2 regions of the Clostridium fermenticellae genome follow, and region 1 is predicted to be linked to the other one. Evidence: predicted binding sites of a transcription regulator. Region 1 holds the regulator's gene; the other holds the start of a gene.
The links. The regulator HrcA, encoded in region 1, represses chaperone genes, less so after heat shock. The targets are predictions, from matches to a motif close to TGTTAGCACTCNNNNNNNNNGAGTGCTAACA.
Positions count from the first base shown of each region.

Region 1 (11,940 bases):
AAGGAACTATAAAGCATGGAATGCAAATAAAACTTATGAACACAAATAAGGTCTACGAGGTAGTTGAGACGGGAGTTTTTGTACCTAATTATATGCCGGTTGATTCACTAAAAGCTGGAGATGTTGGGTATTTTACAGCTTCAATAAAAAATGTAAGAGACGCAAGAGTTGGAGATACAGTTACAGAAAGTGATAGGGAAACAGAAGAACCACTGGAAGGTTACAGACCGGCTGTACCTATGGTCTTCAGTGGTATATATCCTGTAGATGGAGCAAAGTATGGGGAACTAAAAGATGCCCTTGAAAAGCTTCAGGTAAATGATGCGGCATTATCTTTTGAACCGGAGACATCAGTTGCTCTTGGTTTTGGATTTAGGTGTGGATTTTTAGGATTGCTTCATATGGATATAATTCAGGAGAGGATTGAGAGGGAATTTAATCTCGATATTATAACTACAGCACCTTCAGTTATATATAAAGTATGCAAAAGTGATGATACAGTTATAGAACTTACAAATCCTACTAATTTACCCGATCCATCTGAAATAAAGTATATGGAGGAACCTATGGTTAAGGCATCGATAATAACTCCGTCTGAGTATGTTGGTGCTGTTATGGAGTTATCTCAAAACAGGAGAGGAGTATTTAAGGATATGCAGTATATAGAAACAACAAGAGTATCCTTGAATTACGAAATCCCACTAAATGAAATAGTATATGATTTTTTTGATGTTTTAAAATCAAGAACTAGAGGATATGCTTCTTTGGATTATGACTTATCTGGGTATAAAGAGTCAAAGCTGGTGAAACTTGATATACTTTTAAATGGTGATATGGTAGATGCTCTCTCTATGATAGTACCGGAACAAAAGGCTTATCCTAAAGGAAGGGCAATAGCTGAGAAGTTAAAAGAAATAATACCAAGGCAGTTATTTGAGATACCAATTCAAGCAGCTGTCGGTGGTAAGGTAATAGCGAGAGAAACTGTTAAAGCTATGAGAAAAGATGTACTTGCGAAGTGTTATGGAGGAGATATAAGCAGAAAGAGAAAGCTTCTCGAAAAGCAAAAAGAGGGTAAAAAGAAGATGAGACAGATTGGAACAGTAGAAGTTCCTCAAGAGGCATTTATGGCTGTGCTTAAAACTGAAGAATAATATTTTATTGGTGGTGGATTTACAATGACATGTGTGTCGCTATATATTCATATTCCATTTTGCAAACAGAAATGTTTATACTGTGATTTTCCATCTTATAGTGGTAAAGAAAATATTATGACTGATTATGCCGAAGCTCTGGCACAGGATATAGAAGAGTCTTTGGTCAAAAGAAGAGTGAATACTATATTTATAGGTGGGGGAACTCCCACCTATTTATCTTTGGAAGCATGGAAGATTATATCAAAGGCTATATCAAAATTAGATAAGTCTGATGATTTGGAGTTTACAGTTGAATGTAATCCTGGAACAATTACTCATGAAAAGCTTGAACTTTTTAAGAATATTGGTGTTAATAGACTGAGCATAGGACTTCAGTCATGGCAGGATAATCTGCTCAAAAAGATTGGAAGAATACATACTTTAGAGGATTTTAAAAATTCATTTAAATTATCAAGAAATTTTGAATTTAATAATATAAATGTGGATTTGATGTTTGCTCTTCCGGAGCAGACTCTTAATGACTGGATTGAAACGTTAAATAATGTTATAAAACTTAAACCTGAGCATATATCGTGTTATAGTCTTATAATTGAAGAAGGTACATGTTTTTATCAAATGTATAATAACAACAAATTGAAGATTCCAGATGAAGATGTTGAGAGAAAAATGTATAACTATACATTAAATTTTTTAAGGGAAAATGGTTATTTTCAATATGAAATATCTAATTTTGCAAAGCCTGGGTTAGAATGTAAGCACAACTTAGTATATTGGGATGATAAGGAGTATATTGGATGTGGTGCAGCAGCACATTCTTATATAGATAAAATGAGATATCACAGAACTAAAAATGTAGAGAAATATATTGAACAAGCTAATACAGGTAATCTTATAAAAGAAGAGCTTCATAATAATTCATTGAAGGATGATATTGAAGAGTTCATGTTTATGGGACTTAGAAAAGTTGAGGGAGTTTCCATGGAAGATTTTTATAATAGATTTGGTATTGATATATATTCTGTATATAATAATATAATAAATAAATATAGAAAACAAAATTTATTAATAATAAAAAATGAAAGACTATTTTTAAGTAAAAGAGGCATGGAGGTATCTAATAGTATAATGTGTGATTTTATAATGGATTGATAGTATCAAATTTTTAAATATTAATTGCATATAGATATACTGAGAAATATTGAGAAAATGCGAGGAAAGTTATAGTTACATTAAAGATATAATGATTTGAATTAATTTAAAAGTATATGCAAGGTTGACAAAAAAAAATATGAGTGATATTTTTTAATCATAGCAATTAGCACTCGACTTAAATGAGTGCTAATAAAGAGGTGGTAATATGGGCATCGACGAAAGAAAAGTAAAGATACTCCAGGCTATTATAGATTATTATGTAGATACAGCTGAACCAATAGGATCAAGAACAATAGCAAAAAAATATAATTTGGGTATAAGTTCTGCTACAATAAGAAATGAAATGGCAGATCTTGAAGATATGGGATATCTTGAACAACCTCATAGTTCATCAGGGAGAAAGCCTTCAAATAAAGGTTATAGACTTTACGTCGATAAGTTAATGCAGCTTTCTGGATTAACACAAGAAGAAGAGTTGTTTATAAGAAATAAAATATTAAGTATTACTTTGCAGGAAATTAACACGATATTAAAACAGGTTACAGGAGTTCTATCTGATTTAACTAAATTAACCTGTATCGTTAAATCACCATCTGTACAGAAAAGTAGTATAAAGTATGTACAATTGGTAAGTATTGACAAAAATAGTATTCTTCTTGTTATAATAACTGACAATGGTATAATTAAAAATAATGTTATAAGAATAAATAAAAATGTTAATCAGGATGTTTTGATAAAATTAAGTAATATTTTAAATACAAGACTTAAGAATTTAAATTGTGATCAGATAAACTTGGAAGTTATAAATAATTTAAAAAGTGATTTAAAAGGATATGATGACATCTTTAATGCAATTATTCCAGTTTTATATGATAGCTTGAGTTCAACAGATAAATCTGAGATATATATGGAAGGTACTACAAATATATTTAGTTATCCTGAATACAATGACATACAGAGGGCACGTGAGTTTTTATCTCTGCTTGATAACAAAGAAAAGGTAAGCAATTTACTGGATAGTGGTTCGGGTATTTCAGTTAAAATAGGAAATGAAAATTATATAGAAGGTGCCGAGGATTGCAGTGTGGTTTCTACTATTTATAGTATAAATGGAAAACCAGTAGGAGAAATAGGTGTAATAGGGCCTACAAGGATGCACTATTCCAAGATAATATCTGTCATGGCGAATGTTGTTAAGGAATTGAATTCAATCTTAAATATTATATATCCCGAAGATGGATAAAGATATTGCCTTTAAAACATTATTAAAATTCAACAAGGGGAGGAAATATTTTAAATGAAAGAAAAGAAGAATGATATGGAAGATGTAACTAAAGAAGATATTAATAGTACAGATCAGAAATGTGATTCTGACGGCATTAATGAGAAAGATGATTGTAAAGACAAAGTTCTTGAAAATGAGACTGATGAAAATCAAATTTCTGGAGAACCTAAAGATGAAGCTGAAGAACTAATCAAATCGTATGAAAAAACGATTGATGATTTAAAAGATGAAAACTTAAAACTTAAAAACGAGAGTGAAGCACTAAAAGACAGATTGACTAGAAATATGGCAGAATATGACAACTATAGAAAGAGAACGGCAAAAGAAAAAGAGGGTATATATACAGATGCATGTGAGGATATATTAAAAAATATTCTCCCTGTATTAGACAATCTTGAAAGAGCAATAAGTGTAGAGGGAAATGTTGAAGATTTAAAAAAGGGTGTTGAAATGACTATGAAGCAATTTAGCAGTGCCCTCGAAAAGTTAAATGTAGAAGAAATTAATACAGATGATGGATTTGATCCTAATTTTCATAATGCTGTTATGCATATTGATGATGATAGTTATGATAAAAATCAAGTTGTAGAGGTATTCCAAAAAGGATATAAAAGAGGAGAAAAAGTACTGAGATACAGTATGGTTAAGGTTGCAAATTAATTTAGTTCATAATTGGTGATTTTTAGATTTTAAATTTTGATATAAACTAAAATGATTTGATTATAGTTATAAATTTAGGAGGTAAATAATATGTCAAAAGTTATTGGTATTGATTTAGGAACAACAAACTCCTGCGTTGCGGTAATGGAGGGTGGAGAACCAGTAGTTATAGCAAGTTCAGAAGGAGCAAGGACTACTCCGTCAGTAGTATCATTTCAAGCTAATGGTGAGAGGCTTGTAGGTCAGGTTGCAAAAAGACAATCAATTACAAATCCTGATAAAACAATAATGTCAATTAAAAGACATATGGGAACAAGTTATAAAGTTAATATAGATGGAAAAGATTATACACCACAAGAGATTTCTGCAATTGTATTACAGAAAATAAAGGCTGATGCTGAAGCATATCTTGGAGAAAAAGTTACTCAGGCAGTTATAACCGTTCCAGCTTACTTTAATGATAGTCAGAGACAGGCAACAAAGGATGCCGGTAAAATTGCAGGACTTGAAGTATTAAGAATAATAAATGAGCCAACAGCAGCATCACTTGCTTATGGACTTGACAAAATGGATAAAAGTCAAAAAATATTAGTATATGATCTTGGTGGAGGTACTTTTGATGTATCATTACTTGAATTGGGTGATGGTGTATTTGAAGTTAAATCTACAAATGGAGATACACATCTTGGTGGAGATGATTTCGACCAAAAAGTTATGGATTATATTGCTGAAACATTTAAATCAGAAAATGGTATAGATTTAAGAAATGATAAAATGGCATTACAAAGATTAAAAGAGGCTGCAGAAAAAGCTAAGATAGAATTATCTTCATCAATGCAGACTAATATAAATCTTCCATTTATAACAGCAGATGCATCAGGCCCAAAACATATAGATATGAATTTGACGAGATCTAAGTTCAATGAATTAACTCAAGATCTTGTTGATAGGACTATAGAGCCAATGAGAAAATCATTAGATGATGCAGGACTTTCAATGAATGAAGTTGACAAAATAATACTTGTAGGTGGTTCAACAAGGATACCAGCAGTTCAAGAAGCAGTTAAAAAGTTTACCGGCAAAGATCCTTCAAAGGGAGTAAATCCTGATGAATGTGTTGCTGTAGGTGCTGCAATTCAAGCAGGTGTTTTAACTGGTGATGTCAAAGATGTATTGCTTCTTGATGTTACACCACTTACGTTAGGTATAGAAACTTTAGGAGGAGTGGCAACTCCATTAATCGAAAAAAATACTACTATACCAACTAAGAAGAGTCAAGTATTTTCAACTGCAGCAGATGGTCAGACTTCAGTTGAAATTCATGTAGTTCAGGGTGAAAGACAGATGGCTGCGGATAATAAGACACTTGGAAGATTTACACTTTCAGGAATAGCTCCAGCTCCAAGAGGAGTTCCTCAAATTGAAGTTACATTTGATATAGATGCTAATGGAATAGTTAATGTATCTGCAAAAGATAAAGGAACTGGAAAAGAAGCAAATATTACAATCACAGCTTCAACTAACTTAACTGATGAAGAAATTGATAAAGCAGTTAAGGAAGCAGAACAACACGCAGAAGAAGATAAAAATAGAAAAGAATCAATTGAAGTAAAAAATAATGCTGATCAAACAATATATCAGACAGAGAAGACATTAAAAGATCTTGGAGATAAAGTGTCAGCAGATGACAAGAAATCAATAGAAGATAAAGTTAGTGCTGTCAAAGCTGTTAAAGATGGTGATGACCTGGAAGCAATTAAAAAAGCTACAGAAGATTTAACTCAAACATTCTATGCAATTTCATCTAAGATTTATCAAGCAGCCAATCCACAGGGTGGAGCTCAAGGCGGAGCCGGTTTTGATCCAAGTGGTGCTGCAGGGAATGCTCAAGGTGGAAAAAATGGAGCGAATGCAAATACTTCAAATGATGGTGATAATGTAGTAGATGCAGATTACAAAGTTGATGATGATAAATAAATATTTTAGTGATATTCACTAATTAGTTAGAGATAACGTATAATATATAAGATTAAGGGATGAGTAGACCTCTTCCCTTAATTTAGTGATTATATATATTCCTAATGTGTAAATTATTATTAGGTGGTGATCGATAGGATGGCAAATAAAGATTATTATGAAGTTCTTGGGTTGCAAAAAGGTGCAAGTGATGATGAGATAAAGAAAGCATTTAGAAAACTAGCTCTAAAGTACCATCCAGATAGAAATCAAGGAAATAAAGAGGCTGAAGAAAGATTTAAAGAGATCAATGAGGCTTACCAAGTACTTTCGGATCCTCAGAAAAAATCCCAGTATGATCAGTTTGGAACGACTGATTTTGGCGGATCTCAGGGATTTAGTGGTGCGCAAGGATTTGATTTTTCGGATCTTGGTGGATTTGGTGATATATTTGACTCATTTTTTGGAGGCGGCTTTGGTGGCAGCAGCAGAAAAAGAAAGAATGCCCCACAAAAAGGAAATGATCTTGAATATAGCATAAGTTTAACCTTTGAAGAGGCGGTTTTTGGTGCTGAAAAACAGATAAGTATAACTAGAAGTGAAAAATGTGAAAAATGTAATGGTACTGGTGCAAAACATGGAACTAAGCCTCATACTTGTGACAAATGTGGTGGAACTGGTCAGGTTAGAATTCAAAGAAATACTCCGCTTGGAAGTTTTGTAAGTATGAGTACATGTGATAAATGTGGTGGTAAAGGTACTATAATAAAAGATCCTTGCCCGGAGTGCAAAGGGAGAGGAAGTGTAAGAAAACAGAGAAGGATAAAGGTAAACATACCAGCCGGTGTAGATACAGGAAATGTAATCCCAATTAGAGGACAAGGTGAACATGGAGTAAATGGGGGCCCTGCTGGAGATTTATATATAAATATAAGGGTTGGCAATCATCCTAAATTTAAGAGAAAACAGTTTGATATATATATAGATGAGCATATAAGCTTTGGCAGTGCAGTATTAGGTACTGAACTTAAAGTAGCAACCATTGATGGTGATGTCAAATATCAAATACCTTCAGGAACACAATCTGGAACTGTATTTAGATTAAAGGGAAAAGGAGTTCCTAGGGTAAATAGTCATGGAAGGGGAGATCAATATGTAAATATAATTGTTGATATTCCCAAGAATTTAAATAAAAAGCAGAAAGATGCTTTATACGCATTTATGGTTGCTAGTGGTGAATTACCAGATTCAGAGGGTAATAAAAAGTCTTTTATGGATAAAATTAAAGATAACTTTAAGTAATAAAACTTTGTTTCTCTTGTCCGAGAAACAAAGTTTTATTTTTGTAATTTATATATAGTTTAAGTCATTTGATATTGTGGTACAATAATTATATTACGTTTAGGGATAACAACATTTATTGAAAAGTTTAAAATAGGAAAGGGGATATGATTTTATATGTTAATACTTAATAAAAATGATATAAAAAAAGTTTTTAATATGAAGGATGCTATAGATGCTGCAAAAGAAGCACTATTGATATTTTCACGGGGGAAAAGTGTTGTTCCCTTGAGAACTAATATAGACATACCAAAATATGAAGGACAAAGTCTATTTATGCCTGCATATGTTGAAGGGTTAAATAGCGTGGGTATTAAAATTGTCTCGGTTTTCCCTGAAAATGCTAAAAAAGGTATACCTTCAGTACCGGCTAAAATGATACTACTTGATGGTAAAACGGGTGATGTAATCTGTATTATGGATGGTACCTTTCTAACTCAATTAAGGACAGGTGCAACATCAGGTGCAGCTACTGATATACTTGCAAATAAGGATTCTAGGCAAGGTGCTTTGTTTGGAACAGGAGGTCAGGCACCGTCGCAGCTTGAGGCAATGCTTACAGTTAGAAATCTTGATGTGGTAAAGGTATTTGCTACTAATAGGGAAAAGACTCAGGGCTTTGTAGAAAAAATGAATAATGAATTAAAGCGTTTTTCTACAAAAATTATAGCAGCTGAAAGTGCAGATGATGCAGTTAAAGATGCTGACATTATCACAACTGCAACCACTTCTAAAAATCCTGTTTTTAATGGAAAGCTTATTAAAAAGGGTGCGCACATAAATGCAGTTGGATCATATACTCCTGTTATGCAGGAACTTGATGAATATACAATACAAAATGCTGATAAAATTTATATGGATTCTAAAGATGCTGTACTTTCAGAAAGTGGTGATTTTATAATTCCTATTGAAAAGGGACTTATCGATGATAGCAGAATAAATGGAGAACTTGGAGAAGTTATTTCTAAAAAAATTGAAGGAAGAACTTTTGGCGATGAAATAACTTTGTATAAAACAGTTGGAATTGCCGTAATGGATGTAGTTACAGCATATAAAATTTATGAAAAAGCACTTGAAACTAAAACTGGAACATTTATAGATCTATAATCTAAGTTGTAATCCTTATATAGGGTTTATGAACGCAAGCTTAGACTTACTAGAAATTTTTTACGTGACGTATTTTGGAAATCCCGGTCGGAGCATAAGTTAAGCTTTCAGTTATAAACCCTGTGTTATTTGAAGGCTTAAATATTTATTATATGTATATGTTGATAAAATTGGTGTAGAATTATGGTGTAAATGGTATTGAACATAAATAAATTTGGAGGTATGACTTATGGATAAAGATTGGATAGAGGTTAGCATATTTACATCCAGTGAAGCAGTAGAGGCGGTTTCTGGAATATTATATAATACAGGTGTTAAGGGAGTATCTATAGAAGATTCACAGGATATAGAATTTAAAAAAAAGCATCCGGGAGATTGGGATTATTTTGATGAGTCATTATTAGATGTAAGGGATGGTGCTTTAATAAAAGGGTACTATAAAAGAGATAGTAAGTTAGATGAGTACCTGAGTTACATCAAAAATGCTGTGAATGATTTGGAGAAGTTTGGAATAGATAAAGGAAAGGGTTTAATTACTGTAGCTAATGTGAATGAGGAAGATTGGGAGAATAACTGGAAAAAATATTATAAGCCAACTAAGGTTGGAGAAAAAATAGTGGTTAAACCGATATGGGAAGAGTACAAACCTAAGAATAATGAACTCACAGTAGAACTTGACCCTGGCATGGCGTTTGGTACAGGAACGCATGAAACAACACGAATGTGTATAAAAGCCCTGGAGAAATATGTTGAAAATGATTCAACTATATTCGATATAGGAACTGGCTCTGGAATTTTATCTATATCTGCGGCAAAGCTTGGAGCAAAGAAAGTCATTGGAGTTGATTTGGATCCTGTTGCTGTTAAATCTGCATCCGAAAATGTCAGATTTAATAATATAAATAATGTTAACATACTTGAAGGTGACCTTATGAAGGTCGTAGAAGGTAAGGCTGATATAGTAGTTGCCAATATAATTGCGGATGTTATAATATCACTAGCAGATGGAGTAGCGGATTTTATTGTTAAGCATGGTCTTTTCATATCTTCAGGAATAATTAAAGATAGAAAAGATGATGTTATAAATGAACTTGAAAAGAATAATTTTAAAATAGAGGAAGTTAATATAGATGGTGAATGGGTATGTATAGTAGCCAGAGTTAAATAGTTTTTAGAACATTAATTGTAATATATAAAGGAGTTTTACTATGCACAAGTTTTTTGTACATAAAGATAATATTATAGGAGATAAAGCATATATTAAGGATGATGATGTAAAGCATATATATAAAGTTTTAAGGCTCAAGGTTGGAGATACTGTTAATATAAATAATTGTAATGGCGAAGAATTTTTAGGGAAAATAGAGGAAATAAATAAGCAGGCAGTGATTGTAAGTATAATTAAACAGCTTGAAATAAATAATGAAAGTAATATAGAGATTAGTTTGTTTCAGGGAATGCCGAAGTCAACAAAGATGGATTTGATTGTACAAAAGTCAACCGAACTTGGCACAAGAGAAATCACACCAGTTATCACAGAGAGAGTTGATTTTAAAAATGATTTTAGTGAAATAAAAAAAGTTGACAGGTGGAATAGAATTGCACTTGAGGCATCTAAACAAAGCAAAAGGAGTCTCATAACTAAAATTAATACTTCTATAAAATTTGATGAAATGCTTGCTCGCTTAAGAGATATGGACTTAATAGTTGTACCATACGAAAATAAAGAGGATTATGGTATAAAAAGAATGATTAATGCAATAGATAAATCAACTATACATAAAGTTGGAATAGTTATAGGACCTGAAGGTGGATTTGAAATAAAAGAAATTGATAGATTGAGTAGTATTGGAGCACATATAGTAACACTAGGGCCTAGAATACTTAGAACAGAAACTGCAGGATTTGTTTGTATCTCATTACTTATGTATGAACTTGCGGATTTAGGAGGAGTATTTTAATGAAAGTTGGATTTGCCACATTAGGGTGCAGAGTGAATCAGTATGAAACGGAAGCTATGGCGGAAAAATTTATAAAGCAGAATTATAATATAGTTAAATTTGAGGATTTTGCAGATGTATATGTAATAAATACATGTACAGTTACCAATATGGGAGATAAAAAATCACGACAAATGATACATAGAGCAAAAAGGCGAAATCCAAATGCTATAATAGCGGTTGTTGGATGTTATTCTCAAATAAAGCCCGAAGAAATTTCTAAGATAGATGGTGTGGATATTGTATTAGGAACGAGAAATAAGGGAGATATAATTAGTTCAGTAAATAAAGTACTTACTTATAATAATAAAGTTGTAGAGGTTAAAGGAGTTTTAAAGAACAAGGTATTTGAAGATTTAAAAATAGAAGAATATCAAGACAGAATAAGAGCTTTTTTAAAAATCCAAGATGGGTGTAATAGATTTTGTTCATATTGCCTTATACCATTTGCAAGGGGCGGTGTTTGCAGCAGAAGTCCACAAAATGTAATAGACGAAGTAAAAAGACTTGCGAATAATGGATTTAAGGAAATAGTGTTATCTGGAATACATATAGCATCTTATGGAGTAGATTTGGATGGAAATTGGGATTTGCTTAAAATGCTTGAAATTTTAGATACCGTCGAAGGAATAGAGAGAATTAGAATTGGTTCAATAGATCCACAATTCTTTTCAAATGGTGTGGTTCATAGAATTTCATCACTAAAGAAATTGTGCCATCATTTTCATTTATCTCTTCAAAGTGGATGTGATGAAACTTTAAGAAGAATGAATAGAAAATACACTACTTTGGAATATTCTAGTATAGTGAATGATTTAAGAAAACATATGAGAGATGTCTCAATAACTACTGATGTTATAGTTGGATTTCCAGGAGAAACAGAAGAGGAATTTAATAAGACGTATAATTTTCTTAAACGTATTAAGTTATCCAAAATGCATATATTTAAATATAGTCAAAGAGAAGGAACTAAAGCTGCTAATATGGATAATCAGATTGACGGAAAAATTAAAGATATAAGAAGCAAGAGACTCATAAAATTAAATGATATTAATGAAGAGGAATTTATATCACGATTTAAAGGAAAGTCTTTAGATGTACTATATGAACAGAAATTGAACAATACGGAAGATGAATATGAGGGATATACTTCAAATTATATAAAGGTTATATCTAAGAGCAGCATAAATCTGCAGGGAAGGATAATATCTACCGAAATATTGAGATCAAACAGTGATCATGCTAATGGAATTGTATGAAATTAGTGAAATTTAAGGATACT
Region 1 covers NZ_CP032416.1:2,317,947-2,329,886, reverse strand. The annotation lists gene lepA (translation elongation factor 4) at 1-1,154, shown strand, start outside; gene hemW (radical SAM family heme chaperone HemW) at 1,179-2,306, shown strand; gene hrcA (heat-inducible transcriptional repressor HrcA) at 2,515-3,552, shown strand; gene grpE (nucleotide exchange factor GrpE) at 3,607-4,254, shown strand; gene dnaK (molecular chaperone DnaK) at 4,345-6,231, shown strand; gene dnaJ (molecular chaperone DnaJ) at 6,370-7,512, shown strand; gene D4Z93_RS10815 (ornithine cyclodeaminase family protein) at 7,669-8,658, shown strand; gene prmA (50S ribosomal protein L11 methyltransferase) at 8,888-9,826, shown strand; gene D4Z93_RS10805 (16S rRNA (uracil(1498)-N(3))-methyltransferase) at 9,867-10,619, shown strand; gene mtaB (tRNA (N(6)-L-threonylcarbamoyladenosine(37)-C(2))-methylthiotransferase MtaB) at 10,619-11,917, shown strand.

Region 2 (11,940 bases), 1.0 Mb from region 1:
AAGGATTTTATGATTATTCAAAATAATGAAAATTGAGTAGTTTAATAGCTGTTGAAATGTAATTTGTTTCAACGGCTATTTTTATGAGGAATTTATGAAATGTTAAGATGGAATAATTTTTTATAATTAAGGATAATATATATGCGACAAGTGTGCTTTTTTTATATTGTATTAGATATATAGTGTTAAAGAAAGTTGGATTTATAAATTGTCTTAATAAAAAAGATATTCTATAAATTATGATATTTGTTATGTTATAATATAAACAGTAAAATTATTATAAATTATGGGGGAGTAAAAATGTATAAAATTCTAGATAAAAGAGCTCTTGCACCTAATATATTTTTAATGGATGTAGAAGCGCCAAGAGTTGCAAAGTCATGTTTGCCGGGTCAGTTTGTTATAGTTAGAATGGATGACAAAGGAGAGAGAATCCCTCTTACTATTTGTGATTATGATGCTGACAAAGGTAGTGTAACTATAGTATTTCAGACAATAGGCGGTTCTACACAAAGAATGGCTGATTACAAAGTGGGAGATGAATTTAAAGATTTTGTTGGACCATTAGGTAAACCTTCGGATCTTGTGACCTGTGATATCGAAGAAGTAAAGAAAAAGAACATAATTTTTGTAGCTGGTGGAGTTGGAGCAGCACCAGTGTATCCACAGGTCAAATGGTTACATGAACATGGAATTGATGCCGATGTAATTGTTGGATGCAAATCAAAGGAGTATTTACTCCTGGAAGATGAAATGAAGGAAGCAGCAGGAACTTTGTATGTTGCAACTGATGATGGAACTTATGGATATAAAGGATTTGTAACAGATTTATTAAAAGAACTCATAGATAATAAAGGAAAGAAATACGATTATGTAGTGGCTATAGGACCTATGATAATGATGAAATTTATAACGAAACTTACAAAAGGATATGGAATAAAGACAGTTGTCAGTCTAAATCCTATAATGGTTGATGGGACAGGAATGTGTGGAGCATGTAGGGTAACTGTTGGAGATGAAACTAAGTTTGCATGTGTAGATGGACCAGAATTTGACGGCCATCTGGTTAATTTTGATGAAGCCATGAGAAGACAAGCTATGTACAAGACTGAGGAAGGAAAGGCAAAACTGGATCTTGAAGAGAAAAAGGAAGGTCATAAGTGTCATGTAGGATTGGAGGGTGAAGAATAAATGGCTAATGATAGAATGATGAAAACACCTATAAAAGAACAAGAACCGGGTGTGAGAGCACATAATTTTAAAGAGGTTTGTTTGGGATATACTGAGGATGAAGCAGTTAAGGAAGCTGGCAGGTGTTTAAATTGTAAAAAACCTATGTGCGTTACACAGTGTCCGGTAACCATAAGTATACCTGATTTCATAGCCAGGGTTAAAGAAAAAGACTTTGAAGGAGCAGCTAAAATAATAGCTAAGTCAAGTGCACTTCCTGCGGTATGTGGAAGGGTATGTCCCCAGGAAAGCCAATGTGAAGGAAAATGTGTACTCGGGATAAAAGGAGAGGCTGTTTCTATAGGAAAGCTTGAAAGATTTGTAGCTGACTGGTCAAGAGAACATAATATAGACTTATCAGAGAAAAAACCAGACAACGGTAAAAAGGTTGCAGTTATAGGAAGTGGACCTTCTGGACTTACTTGTGCAGGTGATCTTGCCAAACTCGGATATGATGTAACAATTTTTGAAGCATTACATGAAGCAGGTGGTGTTCTGGTTTATGGTATACCTGAATTTAGGCTTCCAAAGGATACAGTAGTTAAACATGAGGTTGAAAATGTTAAGAAATTAGGAGTAAAGATAGAAACAGATGTAATAATAGGTAAAACTATTACTATAGATCAGTTGATAGAAGATGAAGGATTTGAGGCTGTATTTATAGGTTCCGGGGCAGGACTTCCAAAATTTATGGGTATAAATGGAGAAAATTTGAATGGAGTATTTTCTGCAAATGAATTTTTAACTAGAAATAACTTGATGAAAGCGTTTAAAAATGACTATGATACACCAATCAAGATTGGAAAGAAGGTAGCAGTAGTAGGCGGTGGAAACGTTGCAATGGATGCCGCTAGAATGGCCTTGAGGCTGGGAGCAGAGGTACATATAGTTTATAGAAGATCAGAGGAAGAACTTCCGGCTAGAGCTGAAGAAGTACATCATGCAAAAGAAGAAGGCATTATATTTAATCTGCTGAACAATCCGGTGGAGATTTTAGGTGATGAAAAAGGCTGGGTTAAAGGCATGAAATGTATAAAGATGAAACTCGGTGAACCAGATGCTTCTGGAAGAAGGAGACCGGTGCCAATAGAAGGATCGGAATTTATAATAGATGTTGATACAGTTATAATGTCACTTGGAACCTCGCCAAATCCATTAATTTCGTCGACAACGAATGGTTTAGAGGTTAATAAGCGTAAGTGTATAATAGCAGAAGAGGATACTGGATTAACTACTAAAAAAGGTGTATATGCAGGAGGAGATGCTGTAACTGGAGCTGCTACAGTAATACTTGCTATGGGTGCAGGAAAGAAAGCTGCTGTTGCGATTGATAAATATTTAAGTAGCAAATAGCCTGATATTAAAAGAGCTGTACTTGTACAGCTCTTTTAATAATTAATAAATTGATTGGAGCGTGAACTAATGGATTTTAATTGTGTAGAAAGTTTTGAACATGGTGTTATTTTGAAGAATGTTAGAAGTTTTGAATTGAATCATATTTTTGACTGTGGACAATGCTTTAGATGGCACAAACAAAAAAACGGGAATTACATAGGTGTAGCATTTGAAAAAGTCATAGAAATTGAAAAAAAGGATAATGATGTAATTATATACAATACCACTGAGAATGATTTTAAAAGTATATGGTCTGATTATTTTGATTTGTATAGGGATTATTCTGAAATAAAGAGTATACTGAAAAAAGATGATATATTGAAGAAATCTGTTGAATTTGGATATGGTATGAGATTACTGAAACAGGACCCTTTTGAACTTGTTGTATCTTTTATAATATCTGCAAATAATAGAATACCAATGATAAAAAAAGTCATAGAAAATATAAGTAAAAATTGGGGTGAAAAATTACTATATAAAGAAAAAACATATTATTCATTTCCTGATATAGAGACTTTAAGTAATGTTTCAGAAGAGGATTTTGAAAAGTGTGGGGCTGGTTTTAGGGCTAAATATATAAAAAATACAGTAAATGATATATATGCGAAAGGAACATTTAAAGACGAAAATTATGATGAGCATTATGATTTAAAATGGATAAGTGACCAAAAATATGATGTGTGTCATAAGGAATTACAGAAGTTTATGGGAATAGGACCAAAGGTTGCAGATTGTATAATGTTGTTTTCAATGCAAAAGTATTTTGCATTTCCTGTAGATGTTTGGGTAAAAAGAGCAATGCAGTATTTCTATTTAGCACCAGATGTTTCACTAAAGAAGATAAGAGATTTTGGAATAAATAAGTTTGGTGAATTATCTGGGTTTGCGCAGCAGTATCTTTTTTATTATGCAAGAGAGAACAATATCAATGTAGGATGATTAAATATATTATTGTATTGAAACTTAGGCCCCACATAGGTTATATAGGGTTTGTAATTCCAGGCTTAACTTATGCGTAAACTGCCACTTCCAAAATTCGTCACCTAAAAAATTTCTAGTAAGTCTAAGTTCGTATTTATAAAAATCTAAGCAGATTTTATAAACTCGCAGGCTCAAACATATAAAATCTACTAAGATTTTCAAGAATACTTCGCTAAGGCTTACTAAAAAATTTTTTAATGTGCCTACATTTTGGAAATGTCAGCTTACATATAACTTAAGCCTGGTATTACAAACCCTATATTTACCTGCATATGATTCAATACATTAAGAGAAGTTCTTATAGATATAATAGTTATAAATTTAACATTTTTATTTTGCTTATGAATATTCATAAATGTTAATATATTCCATTAGTGAGTAAAACAATCTAATATAATAAAATAAAAAAATGTGTTAATCACTGAATAATTATAATTAATATAGAAATTTATTTGATGTGGAAATATTATAATTTATAAATTTAATAATTTTACATGATTTTTTTAATGCAATTGTTATAATTTTAACATATATATTTTAATTTACTAATAGTTGACTATTTCTGTTACAATACCCAATGCAATCTGTTATAATATCTTATGTCAGTTAATTTGTAATTTTAACATCTGTATTATATAAAAATACTGATTTCAATAATTTAATGTAATTTAATATAAAGAGAGGAGAAATAACATGATAAAATTTGAAACTCCACTAAAAGAATTGAAATTCCTAGTATTGAAGGAAATAGTTCATTTGGCTAGAGAAGGAAAATTCACGAAATCAGAATTGGAAAAGATACCTTTTAAAGTAATACCAGGTGATAAAGCACAGTATAGATGCTGTGTTTATAAAGAAAGAGCTGTTGTTTATGAGAGGGCAGAATTGGCAGCTGGTTTTGTACCAGATGGATCTGCTTTTGAACTTGAAGAACTAGAAGGTGATCAAATAATTCATGTTTTACCAGCAGCCTGTGATAAGTGTCCTATTCATAAATATACTGTTACAGAGGCTTGCAGAGGATGTATTCAGCATAAGTGTATGGAAGTATGTCCAGTTGGTTCAATAACCAGGGTTGATGGTAGATCATATATAAATCATGAGATATGTAAGGCGTGTGGGATGTGTAAAAAGGTTTGTCCTTATAATGCAATAGCTGAGGTTATGAGACCTTGCAAAAAAGCATGTCCAACTGGTGCACTGGAGATAAATCCTGAAAATAGAAAGGCTATTATAAAAAAAGATGAATGTATAAATTGTGGGGCTTGTATGGCAGCATGTCCATTTGGAGCTATATCTGATAAAAGTTTTATAATACAAGTGGCCAAGGAATTAATAAATAATAAAAAAGTATATGCAGTAGTTGCTCCTGCAATAACAGGTCAGTTTGGAAACAAGGTAAGTGTGCAAAAAATAAAAAATGCATTTAAGAAAGCTGGATTTTTTGGTATGTTTGAAGCCGCATGTGGGGCCGATGCAGTGACAGTACATGAAGGTGATGAGTTTGCAAAGAGAATGCAGGATGGAGACGAATATATGACTAATTCATGCTGTTCTGGATTTGTAAATTATATGGAGAAGATATTTCCTGATCAAATTGAAAGGATTTCTGGAACTGTATCACCTATGATAGCTGCCGGAAGAATGATAAAAAAACTTGATAAAGATGCAGTAGTTGTGTTTGTAGGACCTTGTACAGCAAAAAAGACTGAAGTACAAAGGGAAAGTGTAAAGGATGCAGTTGATTATGTATTGACATTTGAAGAACTTGCAGCACTTATGGCTGGTTTTGATGTGGATCCAGAAGAATGTGATGATGTTTCAGTAAATGATGCTTCATCATTTGGGAGAGGATTTGCACAATCAGGAGGAGTTGCAGCTGCCATAGAGAATTATGTTAATAATAAAAAAATGAATATAAATTTTAACCCGATTAAGGTGAGTGGACCAGATGAAATAAAAAAAGCTGTAATGATGGCAAAGGTTGGAAAGCTTTCGCAAAATTTTATAGAAGGCATGATGTGTGAAGGTGGATGCATAGGAGGTCCTGCAACTATGATTTCGATGATGAAATCAAAACCGCAGCTTATTAAATTTAAAAATCAGTCGGATAAAAAGTCTGTACTTGACAATGATAATATTAAAAAATTTGAAGAGGTAGATCTAGAAAGATAAAAATGTATTAAGCACATTAAAATTTTTTAATGTGCTTAATACATTTTTATCTTAATATAAATTAAATATATTGAATTATTTAGCAATATCGTTTATAGTATAAACTATTATATGTTTAGGAATGATAAAAATGATGAAAAAACTATATGAAAAGATAATAAAATACAAAACTTATATAGGATTATTTATGTTGATTGTACTCATTGTTTACTCAGGATATGAATATTATAATAAGTATTTCTATATATTTAAAGATCCAATTAAAATTAAAAATATAATAATGTCATATGGTAAGTATAGTATTATTGCCTTTATAGTACTTCAGATTATACAAGTGGTTGTCTTTTTTATTCCGGGAGAAATAGTCCAAATTTCTGGAGGCTATATATATGGTACAACTTTAGGAACTGTGATTTCATTTTTAGGCATAACTATTGGAACTATAGCTGTTTATGGTATTTCATATTTTTGTGGAAGACCTCTTGTTCATAAAATAGTTTCTAAGAAGGATTTTAAACATTTTAATAGACTTCTAAATCTTAAAAATAAAAAGTTAATAGTTTTTTTACTTTATTTAATACCAGGAATACCAAAAGACATACTTGGATATATATGTGGTATTTCTGAAATAAATATTAAAGATTTTATAATCTACTCTTCGCTTGGAAGAATACCAGGAATAGTAATATCAGCTTATTTTGGTTCTAAAATGTATTCTAAAAATTATACTTTAATGGCTTTTATAGCTATTATAATGACACTTCTTTTTATAGTTGGAGTATTTAAAGGTGAAAAAATAGTGGGTAAGTTAACAAAAAAATAATATGTTAAAGGTTATTTATGATATTTTACTTTTGAATAGTATAATACTTTTAATATTAATGCTATTACAACTATTATAGATACTATTAAAATTGCACAGTGAAGAAAAAACCTTTCTGGAAATATTGTTATTATGGGATCTTTGTTTGGATCAAAAAGCCAATATGTGTTTGGAAATACTATTTTATGAAATAGAGTAAAAATAGTGTCAAAATTTAGAAATAATATTAAAAATATAAGTGTACATATACTTAACAGTAAATTTGAAGATGAGTTCAGTATACTATAAGTATGAATTATATAATTCATACTTAACATAGAAAAAAGAGTAAATATGAATAATAACTTTCTTATATATAAAAAAATATTTCTCACTTCTATAAAATGTAGCTGTGCTTTAATTGAATAGGGTAGTATGGGCAGTGTAAAGGTTTTATTCTCATTAGAATTTATGAAATTTAGTATATGATTATAGATTAATATTATTTGAGTTTTATTTAGACCAGAAGTTTTTTCTATATTCAAATGTATTATATCAAAATAGTAAAGCCCTTTAAAAATTAATGTTATTTCTATAGCAAATAAGATTATAGTAAAAGATAAAATTAGACTAATAATACAATTTTGGAATAACCTTACGTTACTTTTAGTAATATTAACTCACATCCTTTTAAATTAAAAAATTCCTTATATTAATTATATCCATGAATAGAATAAAATTAAACTATTGTTCTAAATCCAGTTTGTGTCAAGTTAAAGTGGGCAATTTTATTTTTTAAAATTTCCATTGTAAATTCAGTTGATATTTTTCTTCCCGTATGGCCCCGTCCACAGCCCGGAAGGGCGCACTTATCCTGTTAACTTTTTATCCCGAGTTTTTAAATTATCTATAAACCAGTTCACTGAGATTTCTTTCCTGAAAAAAGCTCTGTATCGCTTTTCTGCCATTGGTTACGGCGCAGCCTGTAAATGGTATCCCTGCTTTATGTATATGGTAATACCTGCTCTTCTTAGGTTTCTTGTTAACATCAGCTGCCGTTAATGTTATAACCTCTTTTATTTTCTCCAGTTTATCATCTGAAATAGAACCTGAACATATCTCATCGATTGTTTGGTATATTCTTTTACCAGCTTTTTCTGCCAGTATTTTTGCCAGATTATTTGCACCCTTTATAGACCAGCTCATTTTTCTCCCTTTCATCCTCTGGGCCAGTATGTCACAAATATTATGCTCCATTGTGCCTAAATTCCTATATTCCAGTCCTTCAGGTGCCTCCGGCATCTTTATCTCTTCTCTTAAGTGATATGGCACTAATCCTGCCTTATTTTCAAAGAGATATGTATACAGTTTTTCTAATTTCTTAAACTTTTTTTCGTTATTAGTATACTTAACCATAAGACCTGTTAAGTATTCAAAACTCTTATCTATTTTTCCGTCATGCAGCATTTTCATGAGTTTATATGCTTCCTTTTTATCCTCCATATTTCTCAGTACTGCCTGACTTTTATGGAATGGATCTAACTGAAAATATACGCCTTCTCCACCCATGCTCTGTTTTATCCATGGGGCACCATCCCCATTCAAAATTCTTACTTCTATTTCATCTGTGTTATATACTTCTGCAATGGCGGCATCACTAAGTTCCTTGAATTTTTTACTTGTTCCAAAGCTGGCGCATGCTGTTTTATTATGAACTACATAGCCGTCTTTTCTGCCACCTCTCTTTTTCCAGCCCTCATAAGTTACTCCCAGCTTAAGTTCTTTCTTTTTAGACTTCCTTCCTTTAGGTTTATCTTTCCCCTGAATGCTTAACCAGATGCCGTCCATCTCCTGAAATAAGGCCTTAACTTCCCTTGAGCCCTTTAATTTTCCCATTTTATTCAGCAGTATCTTCCTCTCTTCCTTTTCTTCTATTTTAGAACCTAATTTTTGTACTACATTCCATACTGCCGTATGGCTGATTTCCTGGTTTGCCAGTTCTTTAATATTATTTGAAGTGTTCCTATAAGACACATTGGTTACATTGTCTACTATTTTTTCTACTAAAGTGCTTGAAATATGGCCTATTGTATCCATTTTTAAGTATTCATCCAGTAAGAATTTATATGCCTTTTTCCCTTGATCAGTTTTGTATTCATATATACGTCTGTCAAATTCTACATCTCCCATAATAGTTTTTATACACGTATGCCTTAATCCTTTATTTCTATATATTTCGGCATCTCTTTCATCCATTAACCTCCGGTCCAGGTGCGAAAGCACCTCTCTTAGAATTTCACATGCTGTATCACACGCATATTTATATATTTTTTTCTCTAAACTATTGAAAGTTATTTCATTATCATTTAAACTTAAAGTATCGTTTAAATTGTACATAATCTCACCCATTTCTATATAGTCTTATCAACTTATATTATAATGGATTTTTATGTACATGGGAGATACTTTTTGTATCTCCTTTATTATTTTAACCAGTAATTATTACTACCTTTGCCTACTAAAATTATACTCTAAGCTAAATCCATATTTATCGACTAAAAAATAGAAAAAACATGGAATCATTAGAAATAAAGAGAAATCAAAAGTTAAATTAATATTATTGAAATATTTATGAGTAAATAATTTAATAAGTATTAAATTGGAATTTGAAAATATATAGACTATTCATTATTATAATAATTGTATTAGCACTCGAAAGTAATGAGTGCTAACAAAGAATAAATAATTTTATTAAATATATAAAGTAATTTTTAAGGAGGGGTTTTAATGAATATTAGACCACTTGGAGACAGAGTTGTCATTAAAAGGTTAGAAGCAGAGGAAACTACAAAGAGTGGAATCGTATTACCAGGAGCTGCAAAAGAAAAACCTCAAGAAGCAGAAGTTGTTTCGGTAGGACCTGGTGGATTAGTTAATGGAAAAGAAGTAAAGATGGAAGTTAAAAAAGGAGATAAGGTATTATTCTCTAAATATTCAGGAAATGAAGTTAAAATAGATGGAGAAGAATATACTATTTTGAGACAGGATGATATATTAGCGATTGTAGAATAGTTTATATTATTAATACATCTATTAAGTACTATTGTTAATTCGTTGGGAGGTAAGTTTTTATGGCAAAGAGTATTTTATTCGGTGAAGAAGTTAGAAGATTGATGCAAAATGGTGTTGATAAACTTGCAGATACAGTAAAGGTTACGCTTGGACCTAAAGGAAGAAATGTTGTTCTTGATAAAAAATTTGGTTCACCACTTATAACTAATGATGGTGTTACTATAGCAAGAGAGATAGAATTAGAAGATCCGTATGAAAATATGGGTGCTCAATTGGTTAAAGAAGTTTCGATAAAGACAAATGATGTAGCAGGAGATGGAACAACTACAGCTACTTTACTTGCTCAGGCTATTATAAGAGAAGGATTAAAAAATGTTACAGCAGGAGCTAATCCAATGCTTGTAAGACAGGGAATAAAGATGGCAGTTGATAAGGCAGTTGATGAAGTTAAGAAAATTTCAAGTCAGGTAGAAGGTAAGGAAGATATAGCTAGAGTTGCATCAATATCGGCTTCTGATAAAGAAGTAGGTACACTTATAGCAGATGCTATGGAAAAGGTTGGCAATGAAGGTGTTATAACTGTAGAAGAATCAAAATCTATGGGAACTGAACTTGATGTTGTTGAAGGTATGCAATTCGATAGAGGATATTTGAGTCCATATATGGTAACTGACACAGAAAAAATGGAAGCATTACTTGATGATGCATATATATTGATCACAGATAAGAAGATATCAAATATTCAAGAAATATTACCGGTTCTTGAGAAGATAGTTCAGCAAGGAAAGAAGTTATTAATAATTGCTGATGATATAGAAGGAGAAGCATTAGCAACTTTAGTTGTCAATAAATTAAGAGGTACATTTACTTGTGTTGCAGTAAAAGCCCCAGGATTTGGAGACAGAAGAAAGGATATGCTTCAGGATATAGCAATACTTACTGGTGGTCAGGTAATATCAGAAGAATTAGGAAGAGACTTAAAAGAAACTACACTAGATATGCTTGGAAGATCAGAATCTGTTAAAATAACTAAGGAAAATACTACAATAGTAAATGGAAGAGGCGACAAGACTGCTATAAAAGATAGAGTCGGTCAAATAAGAAAACAAATAGAAGATACAACTTCAGATTTTGACAGAGAAAAATTACAGGAAAGATTAGCAAAACTTGCAGGTGGAGTAGCCGTAGTCAAAGTTGGAGCAGCGACTGAAACTGAACTTAAAGAGAGAAAATTAAGAATTGAAGATGCTTTGGCAGCTACAAAAGCCGCAGTTGAAGAAGGTATAGTTCCAGGCGGTGGAGCTTCATATATAAATGCAATTCCTGAAATAGCAAAATTAACATCAGATGTTCCAGATGTTAAAGTTGGAATTGAGATAATAAAGAAGGCTCTTGAAGAACCAGTAAGACAGATAGCTGCCAATGCTGGTGTTGAAGGATCAGTAATAATTGAAAAAGTTAAAGATAGTAAACCAGGTGTAGGTTATGATGTATTAAGTAATGAATATGTAGATATGATAAAAGTTGGAATAGTTGATCCAACAAAGGTTACAAGATCAGCTCTTCAAAATGCTGCATCAGTAGCTTCAACTTTCTTAACTACAGAAGCTGCAGTAGCAGATATACCTGAAAAAACTCCAGAAGCTCCAGCACCAGGTGGAGCACCAGGAATGGGAATGGGTGGAATGTATTAATTTTTATAAAAATGCTGCGTTTTTACGCGGCATTTTTTATATTATCTGGAAAAGTGGATATCATTTATTATAGTGTTAAGTGAAAGTTATGAATTTATTATTAGGAGATACTATATAATGGTAGGTTTTTTTATCTTTATTTTGGGTATGATTATAGGAAGTTTTTTAAATGTATGCATATATAGAATTCCAAAGGGTGAGTCATTAATTTGTCCGGCATCTTACTGTGAAAATTGTAGGACTAATATTATGATGTATGATATGATACCGGTTTTTAGTTATATAATATTACATGGAAGATGCAGAAACTGTAATGGTACTATTCCAGTTAGATATGCTATTATAGAGTTTTTGTCAGGATTAGTATTTTTATTAATGTTTCATATTTATGGTTTAGGCATTGTTTTTCTGAAATACTGCACATTAGTAAGTATATTGATTGTAATAGCAGTCATAGATTATGATACTACAGATATATATTTATCTACAGTAGCTTTAGGAATAGTATTTTCTATAGTTTTTATACTGATATATATTTATATTGGAATACCTGTTAAAAGTTACATATTGGGTGGAGTTTTTGGAGGCAGT
Region 2 covers NZ_CP032416.1:524,316-536,255, forward strand. The annotation lists gene D4Z93_RS02575 (3-hydroxybutyryl-CoA dehydrogenase) at 1-26, shown strand, start outside; gene D4Z93_RS02580 (sulfide/dihydroorotate dehydrogenase-like FAD/NAD-binding protein) at 301-1,191, shown strand; gene gltA (NADPH-dependent glutamate synthase) at 1,192-2,583, shown strand; gene D4Z93_RS02590 (DNA-3-methyladenine glycosylase family protein) at 2,653-3,564, shown strand; gene D4Z93_RS02595 (4Fe-4S dicluster domain-containing protein) at 4,300-5,781, shown strand; gene D4Z93_RS02600 (TVP38/TMEM64 family protein) at 5,912-6,604, shown strand; gene D4Z93_RS13675 (TIGR01906 family membrane protein) at 6,616-7,257, opposite strand; gene D4Z93_RS02610 (ISLre2 family transposase) at 7,487-8,980, opposite strand; gene groES (co-chaperone GroES) at 9,371-9,655, shown strand; gene groL (chaperonin GroEL) at 9,715-11,349, shown strand; gene D4Z93_RS02625 (prepilin peptidase) at 11,467-11,940, shown strand, end outside.
Region 2: groES (co-chaperone GroES) is a predicted target of HrcA. The motif match lies at 9,287-9,317, and genes of this name have one in related genera.